3 regions of the Streptomyces sp. NPDC043878 genome follow, and region 1 is predicted to be linked to each of the others. Evidence: predicted binding sites of a transcription regulator. Region 1 holds the regulator's gene; each other region holds the start of a gene.
What was found. Region 1 encodes HrcA, which represses chaperone genes, less so after heat shock. Its sites were predicted from a motif close to TTNGCACTCNGNNNNNCNGAGTGCNAA; they were not measured.

Region 1 (10,076 bases):
TCCTCGACCAGGTCGCCGCAGAACACCACCCGCGGGTCGCCCGGCACCACCACCGCCAGGTCGTGCGCGGTGTGGCCGGGACCCGCGTCCGCCAGCAGCGCCCGCCGGCCGCCCAGGTCGAGGGTCCGCTCACCGTGGACGAGCTGCCCGGGCGGGGTGAGCGCGGCCGCGGCCTCGCCCGCCGCCCGTTCGTCCAGCCCGTTGCGCACCGCGTCCGCGCGCATCTCCTCCCGCCCGGCCGCCCCGGTCACCGTGTCGAAGCCGGCCGCGCCGAACACCTCCGCGTCCGTGAACGCCGCCGCCCCGAAGACGTGGTCGAAGTGGGGGTGGGTGAGCGCGAGATGGGTCACATCCCGGCCCGCCAGCTCCTTGGCCCGCGCCCGCAGCAGCGCGCCCTCCGCGAGACGGGACCCGGCGTCCACCACGAGGACCGCGTCCGCCCCGACGACCAGCCCGGCCGTGCAGTCCCAGCCCGGCAGTCTGCGCCGCCCGACCCCGACTGCCAGCCACTCCCACCCGAGCTCTTCCCAAGTCACCGTCATACCGCGACGCTAGGCCGTGTCCGGCGATCGGCGCCGCCCGCCCGGCGGGAAACACCGGATTCGCTCCGGGCCGTGTCCGGCGGCTCTCGCGGGGCAGGTGACAGCGGTGGCCGGTCGTGCGCCGGGGTGCCGGCAGCGAGCCGTGCGACCGGCCTTGCCCGGGGTGCACCCCCCGGCCGTACACTGGGCGGGTCGGTGCTGGCACTCGGACCGACAGAGTGCCAGGAGCAGGGCCCGGGGGACGACGTCTGGAGGTGAGCGCGGTGCTGAGTGAACGCAGGCTGAAGGTGCTGCGCGCCATCGTCCAGGACTATGTGGGCACCGAGGAGCCGGTCGGTTCCAAGGCGCTCACCGAGCGGCACAGCCTCGGCGTGTCCCCGGCGACCGTGCGCAACGACATGGCGGCCCTGGAGGACGAGGGGTACATCGCCCAGCCGCACACCAGCGCCGGGCGCATCCCCACCGACAAGGGCTACCGGCTGTTCGTCGACAAGCTCGCGGGCGTCAAGCCGATGACCGCGCCCGAGCGCCGCGCCATCCAGAACTTCCTCGACGGCGCGGTCGACCTCGACGACGTCGTCGCGCGCACCGTGCGGCTGCTCGCCCAGCTCACCCGGCAGGTCGCCGTGGTGCAGTACCCGTCGCTGACCCGCTCGACCGTGCGGCACGTGGAACTGCTCGCGCTGGCCCCCGCGCGTCTGATGCTCGTGCTGATCACGGACACGGGCCGGGTCGAGCAGCGGATGGTGGACGCCCCGGCGCCCTTCGGGGAGGCGTCGCTCGCGGATCTGCGGGCCCGGCTCAACAGCCGGGTCGCCGGCCGACGCTTCAGCGACGTGCCGCAGCTCGTGGAGGACCTGCCGGAGGCGTTCGACGTCGAGGACCGCGGTACGGTCGCCATGGTGCTCTCCACCCTCCTGGAGACGCTCGTCGAGGAGAACGAGGAGCGGCTGATGATCGGCGGCACCGCCAATCTGACCCGCTTCGGACATGACTTCCCCCTCACCATCCGGCCCGTCCTGGAGGCACTGGAGGAGCAGGTCGTGCTTCTCAAGTTGCTGGGTGAGGCGGGGGATTCGGGCATGACCGTACGCATCGGTCATGAGAACGCCTATGAGGGACTCAACTCCACTTCTGTGGTGTCGGTCGGTTACGGTTCGGGCGGCGAGGCAGTAGCCAAGCTCGGCGTGGTCGGACCGACCCGCATGGATTACCCGGGAACGATGGGAGCGGTACGCGCAGTGGCACGGTACGTCGGACAGATCCTGGCGGAGTCGTAAGTGGCCACGGACTACTACGCCGTTCTCGGCGTGCGCCGCGACGCGTCGCAGGAAGAGATCAAGAAGGCCTTCCGGCGGCTCGCACGCGAGCTGCACCCGGACGTCAATCCGGACCCGAAGACCCAGGAGCGGTTCAAGGAGATCAACGCCGCCTACGAGGTGCTCTCGGACCCGCAGAAGAAGCAGGTCTACGACCTCGGCGGCGACCCGCTCTCGCAGGCCGGCGGTGGCGCGGGCGGCTTCGGGGCCGGCGGCTTCGGGAACTTCTCGGACATCATGGACGCGTTCTTCGGGACGGCGTCGCAACGGGGCCCGCGCTCGCGCACCCGGCGCGGCCAGGACGCGATGATCCGGCTGGAGATCGAGCTCGACGAGGCGGCCTTCGGCACCACGAAGGACATCCAGGTCGACACGGCCATCGTCTGCACCACCTGCAACGGTGAGGGCGCGGCGCCGGGCACCTCCGCCCAGACCTGTGACATGTGCCGCGGACGCGGTGAGGTGTCGCAGGTCACGCGGTCCTTCCTCGGCCAGGTCATGACCTCGCGGCCGTGCCCGCAGTGCCAGGGCTTCGGCACCGTGGTGCCCACCCCGTGCCCGGAGTGCGCGGGCGACGGACGGGTGCGCTCGCGCCGGACGCTGACCGTGAAGATCCCCGCCGGTGTCGACAACGGCACCCGCATCCAGCTCGCGGGCGAGGGCGAGGTAGGCCCCGGCGGCGGCCCCGCCGGTGACCTCTACGTCGAGATCCACGAGCTGCCGCACTCGACCTTCCAGCGGCGCGGCGACGACCTGCACTGCACGGTCACCCTCCCGATGACGGCGGCGTCCCTCGGCACCAAGGTGCCGCTGGAGACCCTCGACGGGATGGAGGAGGTCGACATCCGCCCGGGCACCCAGTCCGGCCAGTCGATCCCGCTGCACGGCCGGGGCATCACGCATCTGCGGGGCGGCGGACGCGGCGACCTGATCGTCCACGTCGAGGTCATGACCCCGAGCAAGCTGGACCCGGAGCAGGAGCGACTGCTGCGGGAACTCGCCAAGCTGCGCGGCGAGGAGCGGCCGACGGGGCAGTTCCAGCCCGGTCAGCAGGGGCTGTTCTCCCGGCTCAAGGACGCCTTCAACGGGCGGTGACGGGCGGTGGCTGAGGCCGTCCGCCAGGCGGTGCGGGTGGCCCGTGCCGGGCGGAAGGCCGGATTCGGACCTGTCGGGTGGACGTGACAACATGCCGTCATGTCCACCGCACTGACCGATCTCTGCCGCCATCCGATCGTGCAGGCTCCCATGGCGGGCGGTGTCTCCGTCCCGCAGCTCGCCGCCGCCGTGTCCGAGGCGGGCGGGCTGGGCTTCCTGGCCGCCGGGTACAAGACCGCGGACGGGATGTACGAGGACATCAAGCAGGTGCGGGGGCTCACCGGCCGGCCGTTCGGCGTGAACCTCTTCATGCCGCAGCCGGAGTACCCCGGGGCCGGCGCGGGCGGCCCGGCCGGCACCGCGCCGCCCGCTCCGGCGACCGTGGACGTCTACGCCCACCAGCTGGCCGGCGAGGCCAGCTGGTACGCCACCGAACTCGGTGACCCCGACACCGGCCGCGACGACGGCTACGACGCCAAGCTCGCCGTGCTGCTGGACAACCCGGTGCCGGCGGTCTCCTTCCACTTCGGCGTCCCCGGCCCCGACACCCTGGAGGCCCTGCGCCGCGCCGGCACCGTGACCCTGGTCACCGCGACCACCGTGGAGGAGGCCCTCGCCGTGCAGCGGGCGGGCGCCGACGCGGTGATAGCGCAGGGCGTGGAGGCGGGCGGCCACCAGGGCACCCACCGCGACGACCCGGAGGCGGACGGCTCCGGCATCGGACTGCTGTCGCTGGTCGCCCAGGTGAGCGAGAGCGTGGACCTACCGGTCGTCGCCGCCGGCGGCATCATGCGGGGCAGCCAGATCGCCGCGGTGCTCGCCGCGGGCGCCCACGCGGCCCAGCTCGGCACGGCCTTCCTCGCCACCCCCGAGTCCGGCGCGCACGCCGTGCACAAGCAGGCGCTGACCAACCCGCTGTTCGTGCGCACCGAGCTGACCCGCGCCTTCTCCGGCCGTCCGGCCCGCGGCCTGGTCAACCGGTTCATGCGCGAGCACGGCCCGTACGCGCCGGCGGCCTATCCCGAGATCCACCACCTGACCTCCCCGCTGCGCAAGGCGGCCGCCAAGGCGGGCGACGCGCAGGGCATGGCGCTGTGGGCCGGGCAGGGCCACCGGATGGCCCGCGAGCTGCCCGCCGGGCGGCTCGTCGAGGTGCTGGCCGCCGAACTCGACGCCGCCAGGACAGCGTTGTCGGAGTTCCCGGCCGGGGGCACGGGCCGATGACCGCCCCGGTGTTCGTGGTCGAGGCCGTCCCGCCGGGTGACGGCGGACCCTACGTCCTCGACGGCCCCGAGGGACGGCACGCCGTCTCCGTGAAGCGGCTGCGCGCCGGGGAGGCCGTCGTCCTCACCGACGGCGCCGGCCGGTGGGCCGAGGGCGAGGTGACCGCCGCCGAGGGCAAGGACCGGCTGGTCCTGCGGCTCACCCGCGTGTCCGAGGAGCCCGCGCCGCAGCCCCGGATCACCGTCGTCCAGGCCCTGCCCAAGGGGGACCGGGGCGAGCTGGCCGTGGAGACGATGACCGAGACCGGCGTCGACGCGATCGTGCCGTGGGCCGCCGCCCGCTGCGTCACGCAGTGGCGGGGCGAGCGCGGGCTGAGGTCCCTCGCCAAGTGGCGCGCCACCGCCCGTGAGGCCGGCAAGCAGTCCCGCCGGGTCCGCTTCCCCGAGGTCGCGGACGCGTCGACGAGCAAGCAGGTCGCGGCACTTCTGGCCACGGCCGACTTCGCCGCCGTACTGCACGAGGACCGCGCCTACGGCAGCGCCCCGCTCGCGACGGCCGAACTGCCCGCCACCGGCGAGATCGTGCTGGTCGTGGGGCCCGAGGGCGGTGTCTCGCCCGAGGAGCTGGCACTGTTCGAGGAGGCCGGCGCGAAGGCGTACCGGCTCGGTCCCACCGTGCTGCGCACCTCGACCGCCGGCACGGCGGCCACCGCCCTGCTCCTCGGCCGCACCGGCCGCTGGTCCTGACCCCCGGAGAGCTGATCGTGGAACTCGCACAAGTACGCCTGCTGGTCACCGACTTCCCCGCCTGCTACCGCTTCTACGCCGAAGTCCTCGGCCTGCGGCCGCAGTCGGGGGCGGCGGACGGGCCGTACGAGAAGTTCAGCCCCGCGGCCGGCTCGGCGGGCATCGCGCTCCAGGACCGGGCCATGATGGCCGAGGTGCTGGGCGAACTCGGTGACGCGGCGAGCGGCCACCGTTCCCTGGTCGTGCTGCGCGTCGACGACCTGGACGGCTACTGCGCGGACCTCGCGACCCGCGGCGCGACCCTGCTCAACGGCCCGGAGTCCATGACCGACCGGCTGCGCGTCGCCCATCTCAAGGACCCCGAGGGCAACCTCGTGGAACTCCAGGAGTGGCTGCTGCTGCGCGGCTGACAGCGGGGCGCACGCGGGCGCGTGAGTGGCCGTATGCGCCCTTCCGCGACGACGCGGTCGGTGGCAGGCTGCCTTCCATGGGGGCTTTGAGGCGCATCTGGCGTCGGCCGCGGGGCCGGCGGGTGGCGGCAGCGGCCGTGTTCGCGGTGGTCGCGGTGGGCGGCGCGGCCGCCTGCGATCCGAACGGACTGAGTTCCGCGAGCGTGGCGTTCACCACCGACCAGACCGCGACCAAGCGGCTGGAGCGGCAGAACGTGGACGTCCGCTGGCTGACCTGCACCGCCTCCTACGACGGCCACGCGTCGGCCTCCACCGCGCCCTCGGCGACCGAGCGGACCGTCGCGAGCGTCGACTGCAAGGGGGAGACGGACGACGGGCAGGACATCGCCGTCACCGGCAAGGTCACCCACGCCGTCAACGGCGCCTGTGTGCGCGGCGATCTGACCGCCAAGGTGGGCGGCAGGGTGCGCTTCCACGTGGACGGGCTCGGCAACTGCGACGCCACGACCGCCCCCCGCGTCGACAACCCCGGACAGCGGGGACCCACCACCACGGTGACCGTCACCCGGACCATCTGGTGCCAGACCGATCCGCGGTGCCGTCCCGTCGAGGGGAAGTGATCCGTTTCCCTGTGCGCGGCGGGCGGCCGCTGCGTAGGGTGACCGGGTGACACAGTCGCCCACACCGGCCTACCTCCGCTTTCCGCACCCGCACGGCGAGTTGGTCGCCTTCACCGCCGAGGACGACGTCTGGCTGGCCCCCCTCGACGGGGGCCGCGCCTGGCGGGTCAGCGCCGACAACGTGCCGGTCACCCAGCCCCGGATCTCCCCCGACGGCACGACCGTCGCCTGGACCTCCGGCCGGGACGGCGCCCCCGAGGTGTACATCGCCCCGGTCGACGGCGGGCCGTCCAGGCGCCTGACGTACTGGGGCAGCGGCAGGACCCAGGTGCGCGGCTGGACCCCGGACGGACAGGTCCTCGCGATCACCACCCACGGCCAGGCCAGCCTGCGCCGGACCTGGGCGCGCGCCGTCCCGCTCGACGGAGGACCGGCCACCACCCTGCCCTACGGCCCTGTCGGCGACGTCGCCGAGGGGCCCGCCACGGTGCTGCTGTCCGCGCCCATGGGACGCGAGGCCGCCTGGTGGAAGCGCTACCGGGGCGGCACCGCGGGCAAGCTGTGGATCGACCACGACGGCCAGGGCGAGTTCGTCCGGCTGCACGCCGACCTCGACGGGAACATCGAGTACCCGCTGTGGGCGGGGGACAGGATCGGGTTCCTGTCCGACCACGAGGGCGTCGGCGCGCTGTACTCCTCCCTCGCCGACGGGTCCGACCTGCGGCGACACACCCCGCTCGACGGCTATTACGCCCGCCACGCGGCCGGTGACGGCACCAGGGTCGTGTACTGCTGCGCCGGTGAACTGTGGCTGCTCGACGACCTCGACGGCGCCGAACCCCGCAGGCTGGACATCCGGCTCGGCGGCCAGCGCACCGGCCGGCAGCCGTTCCCGGTGAACGCCGCCCGCTGGTTCGGCTCCGCGGCCCCCGACCACACCGGGCGCGGCAGCGCGGTCGCCGTCCGCGGCGGTGTCCACTGGGTCACCCACCGCTCCGGACCGGCCCGCGCCCTCGCCGCCGAGCCCGGTGTGCGGGCCCGGCTGCCGCGCACCTTCCGCGCCGAGGGCGAGGAGTGGGTGGTGTGGGTGACGGACGCGGAGGGCGAGGACGCCCTGGAGTTCGCGCCCGCCACCGGACTCGCGCCCGGTGCGACCCCGCGCCGGCTCGCCGCCGGACAACTCGGCCGGGTCCTCGGTCTCGCCATGGCGCCCGACGGCAGCCGCGCCGCCGTCGCCGCGCACGACGGCCGCGTCCTGCTCGTCGAACGCGAGACCGGCGAGGTCCGCGAGGTCGACCGCAGCGAGGACGGGGACGTGTCCGGGCTGGTCTTCTCACCCGACTCCGCCTGGCTGGCCTGGTCGCACCCCGGCATCGACCCGCTGCGTCAGCTGCGGCTCGCCAACACCACCGACCTGTCGGTCACCGAGGCCACCCCGCTGCGGTTCAAGGACTACGCGCCGGCCTTCACCCTCGACGGCAAGCACCTCGCCTTCCTGTCGACCCGCTCCTTCGACCCGGTCTACGACGAGCACGTCTTCGACCTGGCGTTCGTGGAGGGCGTACGCCCGCACCTGATCACCCTGGCCGCGACCACCCCGTCCCCCTTCGGACCGCAGCGGCACGGCCGGCCCTTCGAGGCACCGGACAAGGACGAGACGCCCGACAGCGAGGGCACCCCCGCCACCCGCGTCGACCTGGAGGGCCTCGCCGACCGCATCGTGCCGTTCCCGGTCGAGGCCGCCCGCTACTCCAACCTGCGCGCGGCCAAGGACGGCGTGCTGTGGCTGCGGCACCCCGTGCGCGGAGTGCTCGGCGCCTCCCGGGCCACCCCGGACGCCCCGGACCCCGACACCGAGCTGGAACGCTACGACCTCGTCCAGCAGCGCATCGAGCATCTCGCCGCCGACGCCGACCACTTCGCGGTCAGCGGCGACGGCAAACGCGTCCTGCTGTGGACCGACGGCCGGCTCAAGGTCGTCCCCAGCGACCGGCGCGCCTCCAACGACGAGGACAGCGACACCAACATCACCGTCGACCTCGGCCGGGTCCGCCAGACGGTCGACCCGGCGGCCGAGTGGCGCCAGATGTACGACGAGACCGGCCGCATCATGCGCGACCACTTCTGGCGGCCGGACCTCGGCGGAGTCGACTGGGACGGCGTCCTCGACCGCTACCGGCCGGTCCTCGACCGGGTCGCCACCCACGACGACCTGGTCGACCTGCTGTGGGAGGTGCAGGGCGAACTCGGTACCTCGCACGCCTACGTCGTCCCGCGCGGCCGAGCCGGCCGGCGCGCCCGGCAGGGGCTGCTCGGCGCCGACATCTCCCGTCACGAGGACGGCAGTTGGCGCATCGACCGGATCCTGCCCACGGAGACCTCGGACCCCGACGCCCGCTCCCCGCTCGCCGCGCCAGGAGTCGCGGTGCGCGCCGGGGACGCGATCGTCGCGGTCGGCGGGGCACCGGTCGACCCGGTCGCCGGGCCCGGCCCGCTGCTGGTGGGGACGGCGGGCAGACCGGTCGAGCTGACCATCTCCCCGTCCGGCGGCGGAGACGCACGCCATGCCGTCGTCGTGCCCGTCGCGGACGAGGAACCGCTGCGCTACCACGCCTGGGTCGCGGACCGGCGGGCCTACGTCCACGAACGGTCCGGCGGCCGGCTCGGCTACCTCCACGTGCCGGACATGCAGGCGCCGGGCTGGGCCCAGATCCACCGTGACCTGCGCGTCGAGGTGACCCGCGAGGGCCTGGTCGTGGACGTCCGCGAGAACCGCGGCGGCCACACCTCCCAGCTGGTCGTCGAGAAGCTCGCCCGGCGGATCGTCGGCTGGGACCTGCCGCGCGGGATGCGTCCCGTCAGCTACCCGCAGGACGCGCCCCGCGGTCCTGTCGTCGCCGTCGCCAACGAGTTCTCCGGCTCCGACGGGGACATCGTCAACGCGGCGATCAGGGCGCTGCGCATCGGGCCGGTGGTCGGCACCCGCACCTGGGGCGGTGTCATCGGCATCGACAGCCGCTACCGCCTGGTCGACGGCACGCTCATCACCCAGCCCAAGTACGCGTTCTGGCTGGAGGGGTACGAGTGGGGCGTGGAGAACCACGGCGTGGACCCGGACGTGGAGGTCGTGCAGCGTCCCCAGGACCACGCGGCGGGCCGCGACGCGCAGCTCGACAAGGCGATCGAGCTGGCGCTGGCCGCGTTGGAGGAGACCCCGGCCAAGACGCCCCCCTCGCTGCCGTGACCCTTCTGCGGACTGCCGCCCCCGGACCCCCGCTTCGGCCCTGAACGGGCCTCGTCCGCAAACCCCCCGGAGGGGCTGGAAGATCAGCCCCTCCGGCGTTCGAGGAGCGGGGGTCCGGGGGCAGCGCCCCCGCGGCGGTCGAGTCGATACCATGCCGACGTCAGAGATCACCACGCGTGGAGGAGACACCGCATGGCTGGGGAGCCGCAGGACGACTGCCTGTTCTGCAAGATCGTCGCAGGGCACATCCCGGCGACCATCGTCCGGGAGACCGGGACCACCGTGGCGTTCCGCGACATCAACCCGCAGGCGCCCACCCACGTCCTGGTGATCCCCAGGGCGCACCACCAGGACGCCGCCGCGCTCGCGGAAGCCGATCCCGCGCTCACCGCGGACGTGCTGCGCGAGACGAAGGCGGTCGCCGAGCAGGACGGCCTGGAGAGCTACCGGGTCGTCTTCAACACCGGCGCCGGCGTCGGCCAGACCGTCTTCCACGCGCACGCCCACGTGCTGGGCGGCCGCGGCATGCAGTGGCCCCCCGGATAGCGGGCGATGTCCGTACGCGAACTGGTGGTCCTCGGCACCGCCAGCCAGGTCCCGACCCGGCACCGCAACCACAACGGCTACCTGCTGCGCTGGGACGGCGAGGGCATCCTGTTCGACCCCGGTGAGGGCACCCAGCGCCAGATGCTGCGGGCGGGGGTCGCCGCCCACGACCTGAACCGGATCTGCGTCACGCACTTCCACGGCGACCACAGCCTCGGCCTCGCCGGAGTCATCCAGCGCGTCAACCTGGACCGGGTCCCGCACGAGATCACCGCGCACTACCCGCTGTCCGGCGCCCACTTCTTCGACCGCCTGCGGTACGCGACCGCC
Region 2 (6,615 bases), on a different contig from region 1:
CCCGGCCGCCGAGATGCCCCATCACCTCCCCCACCCGCCCGTCCCGTACGTCCACGACATGCGTCCCGATCGCCGGCGCCTCCCCCCGCAGCACCGAGGCCAGCCGCTCGGCCGTACGCATGTTGCAGCGCCCGAGGTCCACCAGGGCGAACGGCCCCTCGCTCGCGCCGGTCACGGGATCGACGCACAGCGACGGGAGCACGACTCCCACGTCCACCAGGGCGCCCCGCAACGACTCCACCACTTCTTCGGTCGACCGCACCGTTCCTACCTCCACCGTGAGTTGGCCATTCGCCACCCAGCGTGGTCGCACCCCCTCTAACCTGGCCAGCAGGGACACCCCAACAACCACCGTTGTCGGACCGGGAGTCGCCATGGCCGGACCCAAGGACCTCGACCCGTCGTCGTCACCGCGCGCCCTCCTCGGCGCGGAGTTACGGCACGCCCGCGAGAAGACCGGCCTGAGCCAGGAGGACCTGGGGCAGCGGCTGTTCGTGAGCGGCTCCTTCATCGGCCAGCTGGAGGCCGGCACCCGGCGGATGCAGCCGGAGTACGCCCGCCTGCTGGACGAGGTGCTCGCCACGGAGGACTTCTTCCGGCGCAACTGCGCGGCGGCGGCCAGATCGAAGTACCCGGACCATTTCGCGGAGGCGGCGGAGGCGGAGGCGGTCGCCACGGCGATCAAGGAGTACGCCCCCTTGCTGATCCCAGGTCTGCTGCAGACACCGGCGTACGCGCGGGCGGTGTTCCGCGCCTACCAGCCGACCGCGTCAGCCGATGTCATCGACGAACTCCTCACGGCCCGGCTGGAGCGGGCACGCATTCTCGGCGACCCAACAAAGCCGTTGTTGTGGGCGGTGCTTGACGAAGCAGCCCTGCGGCGCAGGACCGGCGGGCCCGGAGTGATGGCACAAGCCCTGCGACACGTCACGACACTGATCCGCGAGCACCGGATCATCGTGCAGCTCCTGCCGTTCAGCGCGGGAGCGCACGCTTCCATGAGCGGTGCCCTGACACTCATGGCGTTTGAGGACGCACCCCCGCTCGCCTTCATCGAAGGCCCCAGCGTGGGGCGGCTGGAGGACGACCCGGCCACCGTCGCACGCCACCAACTGACCTACGATCTGATCCGGGCCAGCGCTCTCTCCCCGCAGGAATCGCTGGCCTGGATCGAATCGGTGGCAGAGGATTACGCCCATGAAGAGCAGCCCTGATCACGGAGTGCGCGCGACCGCCTGGTCCAAGTCCAGCTACAGCGGCGGCGAAGGGGGCAACTGCGTGGAAGTGGCCCTCGGCCACCTCCCCCTCGTCCCCGTGCGGGACTCCAAAAGGCCGCACGGCCCGAGGCTCGCGTTCCGGGCGGAGGCCTGGTCCGCGTTCGTCAGGGCGACCCGCCACACGAGCGAGTAGAGGGGACGCGCCGAAGCCGACATCCCCGTCCACCTCCTGATCGACCGCGACAACAAGAGCGTCACGGTCTTCGGCGAGCCCGGGGACGGCCACCATCAGCAGTCCCCCTCGTACCCTTGGGGTGCGACCGTCGAACCGCCCGCCCCCGTGAACACGCCCCTGGACACCGAAAAGCTCAAGGACTACGCCGACTGACATGAACCACGCCCAGCTGACCGCCCTTGGCCGCGCCCTTCGTCTCCTCGGCGAACACGGCGAAGCCCTGACCTCCGACATGCCGGACACGCGGCTGCACGAGGTCAAGGGCGATCTCAAGCGGGCGCTCGATCTGCTGGAGGAGAGCGTCAGCGGGGCCGCGCCCACCACCCGGTGCCCCGAGCACCCCACAGGACCGGTCGACGAGAACGCCCCCGACCTGTGCCTGCTGTGCGAGACCAGGCGCCGGGCCGCCCGTCGCCGGGAGATCAACGGTCCCGCCCCGCGCACCCGGCCGGCCGAGCAGGCGTCGTCCCGCTACGGCGTCCGGGAGGACCGGCCGCAGCCGCAGCAGCGCTGGCTGCCGGAGCTGTGGAACGGCCAGGCGTGGCAGCTGTGCGGCACCCCGCGCCGCGACCGGCGGGAGGCGGAGCTGTATCTCGCCGCCGCGCGCCGGGGCCCCCGGGCCGCCATGGCCTACCGGCTGGTGCACGAGTTCACCGACTACGAGGTGCTGCGGGTGTGGGGCACCCCGGTGCACGTCGACATCGAGCCCCTCGGCAACCTGTAGCGGCCCGGGGAGCCGGGGTCAGCTCAGGGTCTTCAGGGCCGACGCGTCGTACGGCTTGAGCTCGTCCAGCCGGCCGCCGAGGACCTTCGCCGCCCACTCCGGGTCCTGGAGCAGGGCGCGGCCGACGGCCACCATGTCGAACTCGTCGCGCTCCAGGCGGTCGAGGAGTTCGTCGATGCCCTTGACCGGGGAGCCCTCGCCCCGGAAGCCCTTGAGGAAGTCGCCGTCGAGACCGACCGAACCGACGGTGATGACGGGCTTTCCGGTCAGCTTCTTCGTCCAGCCGGCGAGGTTGAGGTCGGAGTCATCGAACTCGGGCAGCCAGTAGCGGCGGGTGGAGGCGTGGAAGGCGTCGACGCCGGCCGCGGCGAGCGGGGCGAGGATGGCCTCCAGTTCCTCCGGGGTCTCGGCGAGGCGGGCGTCGTACGCCTGCTGCTTCCACTGGGAGTAGCGGAAGAGGACAGGGAACTCGGGCGAGACGGTCTCGCGGACCGCCGCGACGATCTCCGCCGCGAACTTCGTACGGGCCACCAGGTCACCGCCGTAGGCGTCCGTGCGCCGGTTGGTGCCCGCCCACAGGAACTGGTCGACGAGGTAGCCGTGCGCGCCGTGCAGTTCCACGCCGTCGAAGCCGATGCGCTCGGCGGCCGCGGCGGCCTCGGCGAAGGCGCCGATCACGTCGTCCAGGTCGCGCTGGGTCATCGCCTTGCCGGTGTCCTCGGAGCCGTCGCCGCGCAGGCCGGAGGGGCCGACGGCGGGGGCGTCCGCGAAGGGAGGCTCGCCCTGCTTGCGGACCATGCCGATGTGCCACAGCTGCGGCACGATCGTGCCGCCCGCCGCGTGCACGGCGTCGGCGACCTTCGCCCAGCCCGCGAGCTGGTCCTCGCCGTGGAAACGCGGGACGCGGTCGCTCTGCCCGGCCGACTCGTGCCCCACGTACGTGCCCTCGGTGACGATCAGACCGACTCCGGCGGCCGCGCGACGGGCGTAGTACGACCGCACGTCCTCGCCGGGGACGCCGCCCGGGGAGAACATGCGCGTCATGGGCGCCATCACGATGCGGTTCGGGACGGTCAGGCCGTTGAGGGAGACGGGCCGGGAGAGGATCTGCGCGGCACGGGAGGCGGCGGGCGGGGTGGCGGTCACCTGGAGGGCTCCTGAGGGTGCGTACTGCTGACGGATGGGAGAAACCGGACGGTATGTGCACGTGCATTGAGTCCGCGCCAACAACAACCGCCCCGCCCCGGCCCTCATTCCGCGGCCCCCGGCGACGGGCCTGTGATCCCGGACACGACCGAGGGCGGCACCCCCTGTCTCCAGGGAGTGCCGCCCTCGGTACGAGCGGACCGGGTCCGAGCCGTCAGGCTCAGAAGTCCATGTCACCGCCCGGCATGCCGCCGCCGGCCGGGGCAGCGGCCTTCTCCGGCTTGTCGGCGATGACGGCCTCGGTGGTGAGGAACAGCGCGGCGATGGACGCGGCGTTCTGCAGGGCGGAACGCGTGACCTTCGCCGGGTCGATGATGCCTTCGGCGATCATGTCGACGTACTCACCGGTCGCGGCGTTCAGGCCGTGGCCGACGGGCAGGTTGCGCACCTTCTCGACGATGACGCCACCCTCGAGACCACCGTTGATGGCGATCTGCTTGAGCGGGGCCTCCAGCGCGAGCCGCACGGCGTTGGCGCCGGTCGCCTCGTCACCCGTGAGCTCCAGCTTCTCGAAGACCGAGGAAGCCTGGATGAGCGCCACGCCACCACCGGCGACGATGCCCTCCTCGACGGCCGCCTTCGCGTTGCGAACGGCGTCCTCGATGCGGTGCTTGCGCTCCTTGAGCTCGACCTCGGTGGCGGCACCGGCCTTGATGACGGCCACGCCGCCGGCCAGCTTCGCCAGACGCTCCTGGAGCTTCTCGCGGTCATAGTCCGAGTCGGAGTTCTCGATCTCGGCGCGGATCTGGTTGACCCGGCCCTGGACCTGGTCGGCCGAACCGGCGCCGTCCACGATCGTGGTCTCGTCCTTGGTGATGACGACCTTGCGAGCGCGGCCCAGGAGGTCCAGGGTCGCGTTCTCCAGCTTGAGGCCGACCTCCTCGGAGATGACCTCGCCGCCCGTGAGGATGGCGATGTCACCGAGCATGGCCTTGCGGCGGTCACCGAAGCCAGGGGCCTTGACGGCGACGGACTTGAAGGTGCCACGGATCTTGTTGACGACCAGGGTCGACAGGGCCTCGCCCTCGACGTCCTCGGCGATGATCAGCAGCGGCTTGCCCGACTGCATGACCTTCTCCAGGAGCGGGAGCAGGTCCTTGACGGAGCCGATCTTGGAGTTGGCGATGAGGATGTAGGGGTCGTCGAGCGACGCCTCCATCCGCTCCATGTCGGTGGCGAAGTACGCCGAGATGTAGCCCTTGTCGAAGCGCATACCCTCGGTGAGCTCCAGCTCCAGACCGAAGGTCTGGGACTCCTCGACGGTGATGACGCCTTCCTTGCCGACCTTGTCCATCGCCTCGGCGATGAGCTCGCCGATCTGGGTGTCGGCGGCGGAGATGGAGGCCGTGGAGGCGATCTGCTCCTTGGTCTCCACGTCCTTGGCCTGCTCCAGCAGGGCACCGGAGACGGCCTCGACGGCCTTCTCGATACCGCGCTTGAGGGCCATCGGGTTGGCGCCGGCGGCTACGTTGCGCAGACCCTCGCGCACCAGCGCCTGGGCGAGCACGGTCGCCGTGGTCGTACCGTCGCCGGCGACGTCGTCCGTCTTCTTGGCGACTTCCTTGACCAGCTCGGCGCCGATCTTCTCGTACGGGTCCTCGAGCTCGATCTCCTTGGCGATGGAAACACCATCGTTGGTGATCGTGGGCGCGCCCCACTTCTTCTCGAGGACGACGTTGCGGCCCTTGGGGCCAAGGGTGACCTTGACGGCGTCGGCGAGCTGGTTCATCCCGCGCTCGAGACCGCGCCGTGCCTCCTCGTCGAACGCGATGATCTTGGCCATGTGAAGTGGTCCTCCCGGACAGGGGGTGGATTTCTCCGGACCGCGCTGGCGCCCGCGACGGACGGCTCGCCTGCCCTGTGGTTCCTTGCCCCACCTGGCCTGCGGGCCTCACCGACCCGGTCCTCGTTGTCACTCTCACCTGCAGAGTGCTAACGCCAATGATTAGCACTCGCCCATGCCGAGTGCAAGCGCCTACCCGGGATCGAGGGGGCGCTCCGCGGGGCGCGAACGGCGCGGAAGCGGCGCGCGAGCGGGTCGCGGACAGGCCCCGGAGGGGTCCCGGAGGCGTCGCTGATGGGGCGCCGGACACGCCGAAGGGCTCGTAACCCATGACTCCCCATGGGATACGAGCCCTCCGAAGAAGAACAGAAGAACGACGCTGTCAGTCGGCGCGTGCTTCAGCCGGTCGCCAGCCGGACCATGTCCGCCTGCGGCCCCTTCTGGCCCTGCGAGATCTCGAAATCGACCCGCTGACCCTCTTCCAGGGTGCGGTAGCCGTCCATCTGAATCGCGCTGTAGTGGACGAAAACATCCGCACCACCGTCGACCGCGATGAAGCCGTACCCCTTCTCCGCGTTGAACCACTTGACGGTGCCCTGAGCCATGCCTAACTCCCCTATTACTGGCCCTTGCGCAGACCCGCACTTCGCGGATCCGGGTCAGACCTCACCCCCCCACATGGACGGGGGCGTGCGCCGGAACGCGTCGACCGCGGCCGAATGTATCTGCCCAACTGCCCTCTGCAACAGGTCAATCGGACGAGAATTCCAGGCATGACCGGTCGGGAATATACGGAGAATTCGCCCGACTTCAGGGCAAGTCGGGCTCCATAAAAGGAGTGAATGGCGCAAAATACCCGCACACTTTGGCCATTTATCGTCGCACGCGGAGCCTGAACTCATATGCGTCCGTCATGCGGAAGGCCGCGGGTTCCCCAACTGTACCGCGCTCAACCATACAGAATTACCCCCTCCGCTTCTCTCACGGAGGGGGCAATCACATGAACTCTTGGTGACCGGTATTACCGAGGGTAATAATCGGCCTCGGTCAGCCGCCGGCCACGGCCGGGATGATCGACACGCCCGCGCCGTCGGGGGTCGCCGTCTCCAGCCCCTGCTCGAAACGCACGTCGTCGTCGTTCACGTACACGTTGACGAATCGGCGCAGCTTTCCCTGGTCGTCCAGGACCCGGGCGGCGATACCGGTGTGGTTCTTCTCCAGGTCGGTGATGACCTCGCCGAGGGTCCCGCCCTCGGCCGTCACCTCGGCCTTGCCTCCGGTGTAGGTGCGCAGGATGGTGGGGATGCGGACGTTGACGCTCATAACGTGTGACCTCCGGTCGGATAGGGCGCTGATGTGGGCGCGGGGCCGCGTCGATGTGGAGCTCCGCCGCGTGGGCGCGACCAGCCCCACGGCCCGCAGACGAACGACGGCTAGCCGAGACCGGCGT
Region 3 (6,615 bases), on a different contig from region 1:
TCGACGAGGTCACCGCCAAGGGCTACGCGGTGGCCCGCCTGGAGGACTACCTGTGAGCCGGCGGAGGGAGGCGTGGCGCGCCCTGACCGCCGGGCTGCTGTCGGTGGCGGTGCTCGCCGGCTGTGCCCAGTCCGTCGATCCCATCGAGCGGCTCGGCAAGAAGGCCGCTCAGCGGGTGCGGCGGCACGAACCGGCCTCGGCGGGGGAGCCCGCCTACCGCCGCTGGGGCCTCGCGGCCCCGTTGCCGCCCGCACCCCGGGTACCCGCCCGGCTGCCCGCCGCCCGCACGGCGGGCCCCGGCCTGCCGCCCGTGGTGGACCGGGTGCGCACCCGCGACCGGGTCGTCTTCCTCACCTACGACGACGGCGCCGAGCAGGACCCACGGTTCGTCGACATGGTGCGTGAACTGCGGCTTCCCGTCAGCCTGTTCCTCACCGACAGCGTCGTCGGCCCGGGCTACGGCCACTTCGCGCGGCTCCAGGCGGTCGGCGCGACCGTCCAGAACCACACCCTCGACCACCCCGCCCTGCGCGGCCTGCCGTACGCCGGTCAGCGCGCCGAGATCTGCGGCCAGCAGGACAAACTGAGGTCCCGCTTCGGCGTCCGCCCCCGCTTCTTCCGGCCGCCCTACGGCACGTACGACACGACCACCCTGCGCGCAGCCGCCGACTGCGGCCTCTCGGCGGTCGTCCGCTGGCGCGCCTCGGTGGAGGGCGGTGGTGACCTGGCGTACACCCGCGGTGAGCCCCGCCTCCAGCCCGGCGACATCATCTCGGTCTTCTCCGGCGAGTCGACCGGCCTCACTCTCAGAGCGCGCACCGTCAGACTGCTCCGGGAGACACAGGAGCGGGGCCTGACCGTGGGCCGACTGGAGGACTACCTCTGACCGACCCGGGTCCGGGCGATCCAGCCCGTCCTGCGTTCGAGGACTTCGAGGACGGGGCCCGAAGGGCCGAAGCGGGGGCCCGGGGGCGGCAGCCCCCAGACCGGCGCCCACTCCGACCGGGGGGCACAGGGGGGCGCACGCCCACGAGAAAACGACGCCACGCGCCGTCGGCAATTGGCACTCCGCTTGACCGAGTGCTAATCGCGGTCATAGTCTCGGACCTGGCACTCCCCCCGGGAGAGTGCCAACCAGCGACAGGCAGGTCCGGCACCCGCGACGACGGATCGACCTGGTCGCCACCCCAGACAGTTAGCCCCGTGATCTCCGAAGGGGGAGGTCGGACCGTGACGACCACCAGCTCCAAGGTTGCCATCAAGCCGCTCGAGGACCGCATTGTGGTCCAGCCGCTCGACGCCGAGCAGACCACCGCCTCTGGCCTGGTCATCCCGGACACAGCCAAGGAGAAGCCCCAGGAGGGCGTCGTCCTGGCCGTGGGCCCGGGCCGCTTCGAGAACGGCGAGCGCCTGCCGCTCGACGTGAAGACCGGCGACATCGTGCTGTACAGCAAGTACGGCGGCACCGAAGTGAAGTACAACGGCGAGGAGTACCTCGTCCTCTCCGCTCGCGACGTCCTCGCGATCATCGAGAAGTAGTTCGCTTCGAAGCACACTGCATTGAACTGCGCCCCTGGCCCCCGCGATCACTCATGAGCCGGGCGTCGGGGGCGCTGTTCATTTCACCTAGATTTCCGAGAGGGCTCACGCTCCCATGGCGAAGATCCTGAAGTTCGACGAGGACGCCCGTCGCGCCCTCGAGCGCGGCGTCAACAAGCTTGCCGACACGGTCAAGGTGACGATCGGCCCCAAGGGCCGCAACGTCGTCATCGACAAGAAGTTCGGCGCCCCCACCATCACCAACGACGGCGTCACCATCGCCCGCGAGGTCGAGCTCGAGGACCCGTACGAGAACCTCGGCGCCCAGCTGGTGAAGGAGGTGGCGACCAAGACCAACGACATCGCGGGTGACGGCACCACCACCGCCACCGTGCTGGCCCAGGCGCTCGTGCGCGAGGGCCTGAAGAACGTTGCCGCGGGTGCCTCCCCGGCGCTGCTGAAGAAGGGCATCGACGCGGCGGTCAAGGCCGTCTCCGACGAGCTTCTCGCCACGGCGCGCCCCATCGACGAGAAGTCCGACATCGCCGCCGTGGCCGGGCTGTCCGCCCAGGACTCGCAGGTCGGCGAGCTCATCGCCGAGGCGATGGACAAGGTCGGCAAGGACGGTGTCATCACCGTCGAGGAGTCCAACACCTTCGGTCTGGAGCTGGACTTCACCGAGGGCATGGCCTTCGACAAGGGCTACCTGTCCCCGTACTTCGTGACGGACCAGGAGCGTATGGAGGCCGTCCTCGACGACCCGTACATCCTGATCACGCAGGGCAAGATCTCCTCGATCCAGGACCTGCTGCCGCTGCTGGAGAAGGTCATCCAGACCAACGCCTCCAAGCCGCTGCTGATCATCGCCGAGGACGTCGAGGGCGAGGCCCTCTCCACCCTCGTCGTCAACAAGATCCGCGGCACCTTCAACGCGGTCGCCGTCAAGGCCCCCGGCTTCGGTGACCGCCGCAAGGCCATGCTGCAGGACATCTCGATCCTCACCGGCGCCACGGTCGTGGCCGAGGAGGTCGGCCTCAAGCTCGACCAGGTCGGCCTGGACGTGCTGGGCTCCGCCCGCCGCGTCACGATCACCAAGGACGACACCACGATCGTCGACGGTGCCGGCAAGACCGAGGAAGTCCACGGCCGGGTCAACCAGATCAAGGCCGAGATCGAGAGCACGGACTCCGACTGGGACCGCGAGAAGCTCCAGGAGCGCCTCGCGAAGCTGGCCGGCGGCGTGTGCGTGATCAAGGTCGGCGCCGCCACCGAGGTGGAGCTGAAGGAGAAGAAGCACCGTCTCGAGGACGCCATCTCGGCGACCCGCGCCGCGGTCGAGGAGGGCATCGTCTCCGGCGGTGGCTCCGCGCTCGTCCACGCCGTGAAGATCCTCGAGGGCAACCTCGGCAAGACCGGCGACGAGGCCACGGGTGTCGCGGTCGTCCGCCGCGCCGCCGTCGAGCCGCTGCGCTGGATCGCCGAGAACGCCGGCCTGGAGGGTTACGTCATCACCTCCAAGGTCGCCGAGCTCGACAAGGGCCAGGGCTTCAACGCCGCCACCGGCGAGTACGGCGACCTGGTCAAGGCCGGCGTCATCGACCCGGTCAAGGTCACCCGCTCCGCCCTGGAGAACGCCGCCTCCATCGCCTCCCTCCTGCTCACGACCGAGACCCTGGTCGTCGAGAAGAAGGAAGAAGAGGAGTCGGCCGGCGGTGGCCACAGCCACGGCCACTCCCACTGACACACCCGAGAGAAGCCCCCGCCCCGCACCCGCGGAACGGGGGCTTCTCCCGTGCCGTCGACTCCTTGCCGTAGCGGTCGACTCCCGTGCCGTCGACGACGCGAGGCCCGCACGTACGGCGCACGGCTTACGGCGCACGGCTTACGACGAACGGCGAACCGCGGCTCGAAGGCGCGCGGCGCCGGAGTCCACCGGACTCCGGCGGACTGTGCCGGTCTTCGGCCCGTCCTCCCGGCCCCACCGCGGCCCCACAGCCCCCTATCGCGGCCCGTACTTGCGCCCGGTGCGTGAGCTGATGCCCCCGAGCAGTGCTCTCGGCGTCACCTTCACCAGGCCCATCAGCGCCTTGTACCGCGGGTCCGGGATCGACAACGACTTTCCCCGGGCCAGGTCCGCGAGCGCCGCCGCGACCAGTTTGTCGGCGTCGAGCCACATCCAGCCGGGGATGTTGTCCGTGCCCATCCCGGCCCGCTCGTGGAACTCCGTGCGCACGAATCCGGGGCACAGCGCCATCAGCCGCACCCCGCTGCCGGCCAGGTCGCGCGCCGCGCCCTGGGTGAACTGCACGACCCACGCCTTGGACGCGCCGTAGGTCCCCCGCGGCACGAACGCGGCGACGGAGGCCACGTTGACGACGCCGCCCCGGCCGCGCTCGCGCATCGCCTCGGCCGCCGCCGACGTCAGCCGCAGCACCGCCTCGCAGTGCACCTTCAGCATGGTGAGCTCGTCGGCCATCGCCACGTCGAGGTAGCCGCCCTTGTTGCCGAAGCCGGCGTTGTTGACCAGCAGGTCGACCGGGTTCCTGCGGTCGGCGAGCCGGGCGGCCACCGTCTCGATGCCGTCGTCCGTCGCCAGGTCGGCCGTCAGCACCTGCGCCTCGATGCCGTGCAGGTCGTGCAGCTCGGTCGCCTGCTCGCCCAGCCGCTTGGTGTCCCGTGCCACCAGGACGAGGTCGTGGCCGTCAGCCGCGAGCCGCCGCGCGAACGCGGCACCGATGCCCGCGGTCGATCCCGTAATCAATGCCGTTGTCATGGCGCAAGGTTAGTGACCCGGACCGATCACGTCCGATCACCGCACAGGGCCTCCCCGACAACGGGTCCCGGCCGCAAGGCGTCCCGCCGAACCCGGTCAGGACCCGTACTTCTCCACATACGTCCGCGCCGCCCGCAGCGACTCGGGATGCAGCGCGGCGCCCGCCGCGAGCAGCCGGGGCAGCAGGTCACGCTCGGTGGTGGTCGCCCGGAACTCCATCGCCACGGTCACGTCGTGGTCCGGGAGGTGCACGATCTCCACCGGGTCCCCGGCCCGTATCTCGCCGGGCTGCACCACCCGCAGGTAGGCGCCCGGCGCGCCCTTGCGCGTGAACCGCTTCACCCAGCCGCGCTCACCCAGGTGGCCCTGGAAGGTACGGCAGGGGATCCGCCCGCAGGTCACCTCCAGCACCACCCCGGCACCGATCCGCCAGCGCTCGCCGATCCGCGCGCCGGACACGTCGAGGCCCGTGGTCGTCAGGTTCTCCCCGAACGCGCCGCTCGCCAGCGGCCGCCCCAACTCCCGCTCCCAGTCGTCCAGATCCTCGCGTGCCACCGCGTACACCGCCTGGTCGTCACCGCCGTGGTGGCGGGTGTCGCACACCGTGTCGCCGGCCAGACCGCTCCGCCCGACGCCCTTGGGCCCCGGGGCGGCCACCCGCACGGGTCCGCCGGCCGGCCGCTTGTCGATCGCGGTCAGCCCCTCCGGCTGGTCCGTGTAGGGCACGGCCCGCGCCTGGCCGAGGTTCACCGACAGAAGCTTCATGGCCGCACGCTAGCGACCGCGAGTCAAAGTGTCGACGGATTATTCGCCGCCGTACCAAAGGACCGCTTATCCTTCAGGAGTGATCGAAGCCCGGCATCTCCGCGTGCTGCGCGCCGTCGCCACCACCGGATCCTTCTCGGCGGCGGGGCGCGAACTGGGCTGCACGCAGCCCGCCGTCAGCCAGCAGATGAAGGCGCTCGAAGCCTCCGTGGGCACGCCCCTGCTGATCCGCAGCGGGCGCGAGATGCGGCTCACCCAGGCCGGCGAGGCGCTGGTCCGGCACGCCGCCGGGATCCTCTCCGGACTGACCGCCGCCGAGGAGGAGGTCGCCGCCATCGCGGGCCTGCGCGCCGGGCGGGTGCGGCTCGTGTCCTTCCCCAGCGGCAGCTCCACCCTCGTCCCGACCGCCCTCGCCGCCCTGCGCGCCGCGCACCCCGGCACCCGCGTCTCGCTGGAGGAGGCCGAGCCGCCCGCCTCCGTCGAGCTGCTGCGCGCGGGCGACTGCGACCTGGCGCTCGCCTTCCGCTACGAGCGGGCGGCGGCCGTGGAGGAGTGGGACGACCTCGTCGTACGGCCGCTGCTGACCGACCGGCTCGTCGCCCTGGTGCCCGAGCGGCACCGGCTGGCGAGCGCGCCGTCCGTCGCCATCGGCGACCTCGCCGGGGAGCCGTGGATCGCCGGCTGCCCGCGCTGTCGCGGTCAGTTGGTCGAGGTGTGCGAGAGGGCCGGCTTCACGCCCCGCATCGACTTCGCGACCGACGACTACCCGGCGGTCGTCGGCCTGGTGGCCGCCGGTCTGGGCGTCGCGGTCCTGCCGCAGCTCGCCGTCGAGTCCGTGCGGCCGCGCGGCGCGCGCACGGTGACCCTGGAGCCGGCGGTGCGACGTGAGATCGTCGCGCTCACGCTGCCCGACCTGGCGCAGGTGCCGGCGGTGGCGGCGACCCTGGAGCAGCTGGCCCACGCGTCGGCGCGACAGGAACCGGGCCGTGTGCGGCGACCGGAACCGGGCTGGAAAAAATAAGGGCCCGCGTGCGCGTGCCCAGCCAGAAGAAACGTTCCTTCAATTGTTCGAGGCGGTGTCGCCGCCCCCGGCCGACGCCGAGACCAGCCGGTTGCGTGCCCTCCCCATGAGTTCCTCGCGCTCGTCCTCGGTCAGGCCGCCCCAGACCCCGTAAGGCTCGCGCACCGCCAGAGCGTGCGCCGCGCACTGCGCGCGAACCGGGCATCTCATGCAGACCTCCTTGGCCGAGTTCTCACGAGCGCTTCGAGCCGCACCGCGCTCGCCCTCCGGATGGAAGAAGAGCGAGCTGTCCACCCCGCGGCAGGCAGCCAGGAGCTGCCAGTCCCACAGGTCCGCGTTCGGTCCTGGAAGGCGGGAGAAATCTGCCATTGCGTGACCCCTTGTAGCCGTTCTGGGCGGATACGGTGTCCACGACCGTACATCTACGATCTAAGGAGATGAAAATATGACTCATTGCGAATCTAGCCTTTGACACCAAAAAATGGGAAGAAAAACGGCTAAATGGGGCACGGTTTGT

Region 2: a site for HrcA is predicted at 5,328-5,354, ahead of groL (chaperonin GroEL). Genes of this name have one in related genera too.
Region 3: a site for HrcA is predicted at 1,061-1,087, ahead of groES (co-chaperone GroES). Genes of this name have one in related genera too.

Annotation. Positions count from the first base shown of each region.
Region 1 covers NZ_JBWKDW010000014.1:142,276-152,351, forward strand. Annotated here, with positions in the region: gene AC07AZ_RS20810 (MBL fold metallo-hydrolase) at 1-542, opposite strand, end outside; gene hrcA (heat-inducible transcriptional repressor HrcA) at 806-1,822, shown strand; gene dnaJ (molecular chaperone DnaJ) at 1,823-2,956, shown strand; gene AC07AZ_RS20825 (nitronate monooxygenase) at 3,056-4,180, shown strand; gene AC07AZ_RS20830 (16S rRNA (uracil(1498)-N(3))-methyltransferase) at 4,177-4,926, shown strand; gene AC07AZ_RS20835 (VOC family protein) at 4,944-5,336, shown strand; gene AC07AZ_RS20840 (hypothetical protein) at 5,414-5,956, shown strand; gene AC07AZ_RS20845 (S41 family peptidase) at 6,003-9,200, shown strand; gene AC07AZ_RS20850 (HIT domain-containing protein) at 9,393-9,746, shown strand; gene AC07AZ_RS20855 (ribonuclease Z) at 9,753-10,076, shown strand, end outside.
Region 2 covers NZ_JBWKDW010000007.1:91,835-98,449, reverse strand. Annotated here, with positions in the region: gene AC07AZ_RS12230 (hypothetical protein) at 1-262, opposite strand, end outside; gene AC07AZ_RS12225 (helix-turn-helix domain-containing protein) at 375-1,214, shown strand; gene AC07AZ_RS12220 (DUF397 domain-containing protein) at 1,198-1,410, shown strand; gene AC07AZ_RS12215 (hypothetical protein) at 1,607-2,176, shown strand; gene AC07AZ_RS12210 (NADH:flavin oxidoreductase) at 2,195-3,322, opposite strand; gene groL (chaperonin GroEL) at 3,543-5,165, opposite strand; gene AC07AZ_RS12200 (cold-shock protein) at 5,564-5,770, opposite strand; gene AC07AZ_RS12195 (MoaD/ThiS family protein) at 6,213-6,488, opposite strand; gene thrC (threonine synthase) at 6,599-6,615, opposite strand, start outside.
Region 3 covers NZ_JBWKDW010000003.1:309,006-315,620, forward strand. Annotated here, with positions in the region: gene AC07AZ_RS07225 (polysaccharide deacetylase family protein) at 1-56, shown strand, start outside; gene AC07AZ_RS07230 (polysaccharide deacetylase family protein) at 53-886, shown strand; gene groES (co-chaperone GroES) at 1,231-1,539, shown strand; gene groL (chaperonin GroEL) at 1,655-3,280, shown strand; gene AC07AZ_RS07245 (SDR family NAD(P)-dependent oxidoreductase) at 3,539-4,312, opposite strand; gene AC07AZ_RS07250 (MOSC domain-containing protein) at 4,409-5,077, opposite strand; gene AC07AZ_RS07255 (LysR family transcriptional regulator) at 5,157-6,098, shown strand; gene AC07AZ_RS07260 (WhiB family transcriptional regulator) at 6,138-6,467, opposite strand.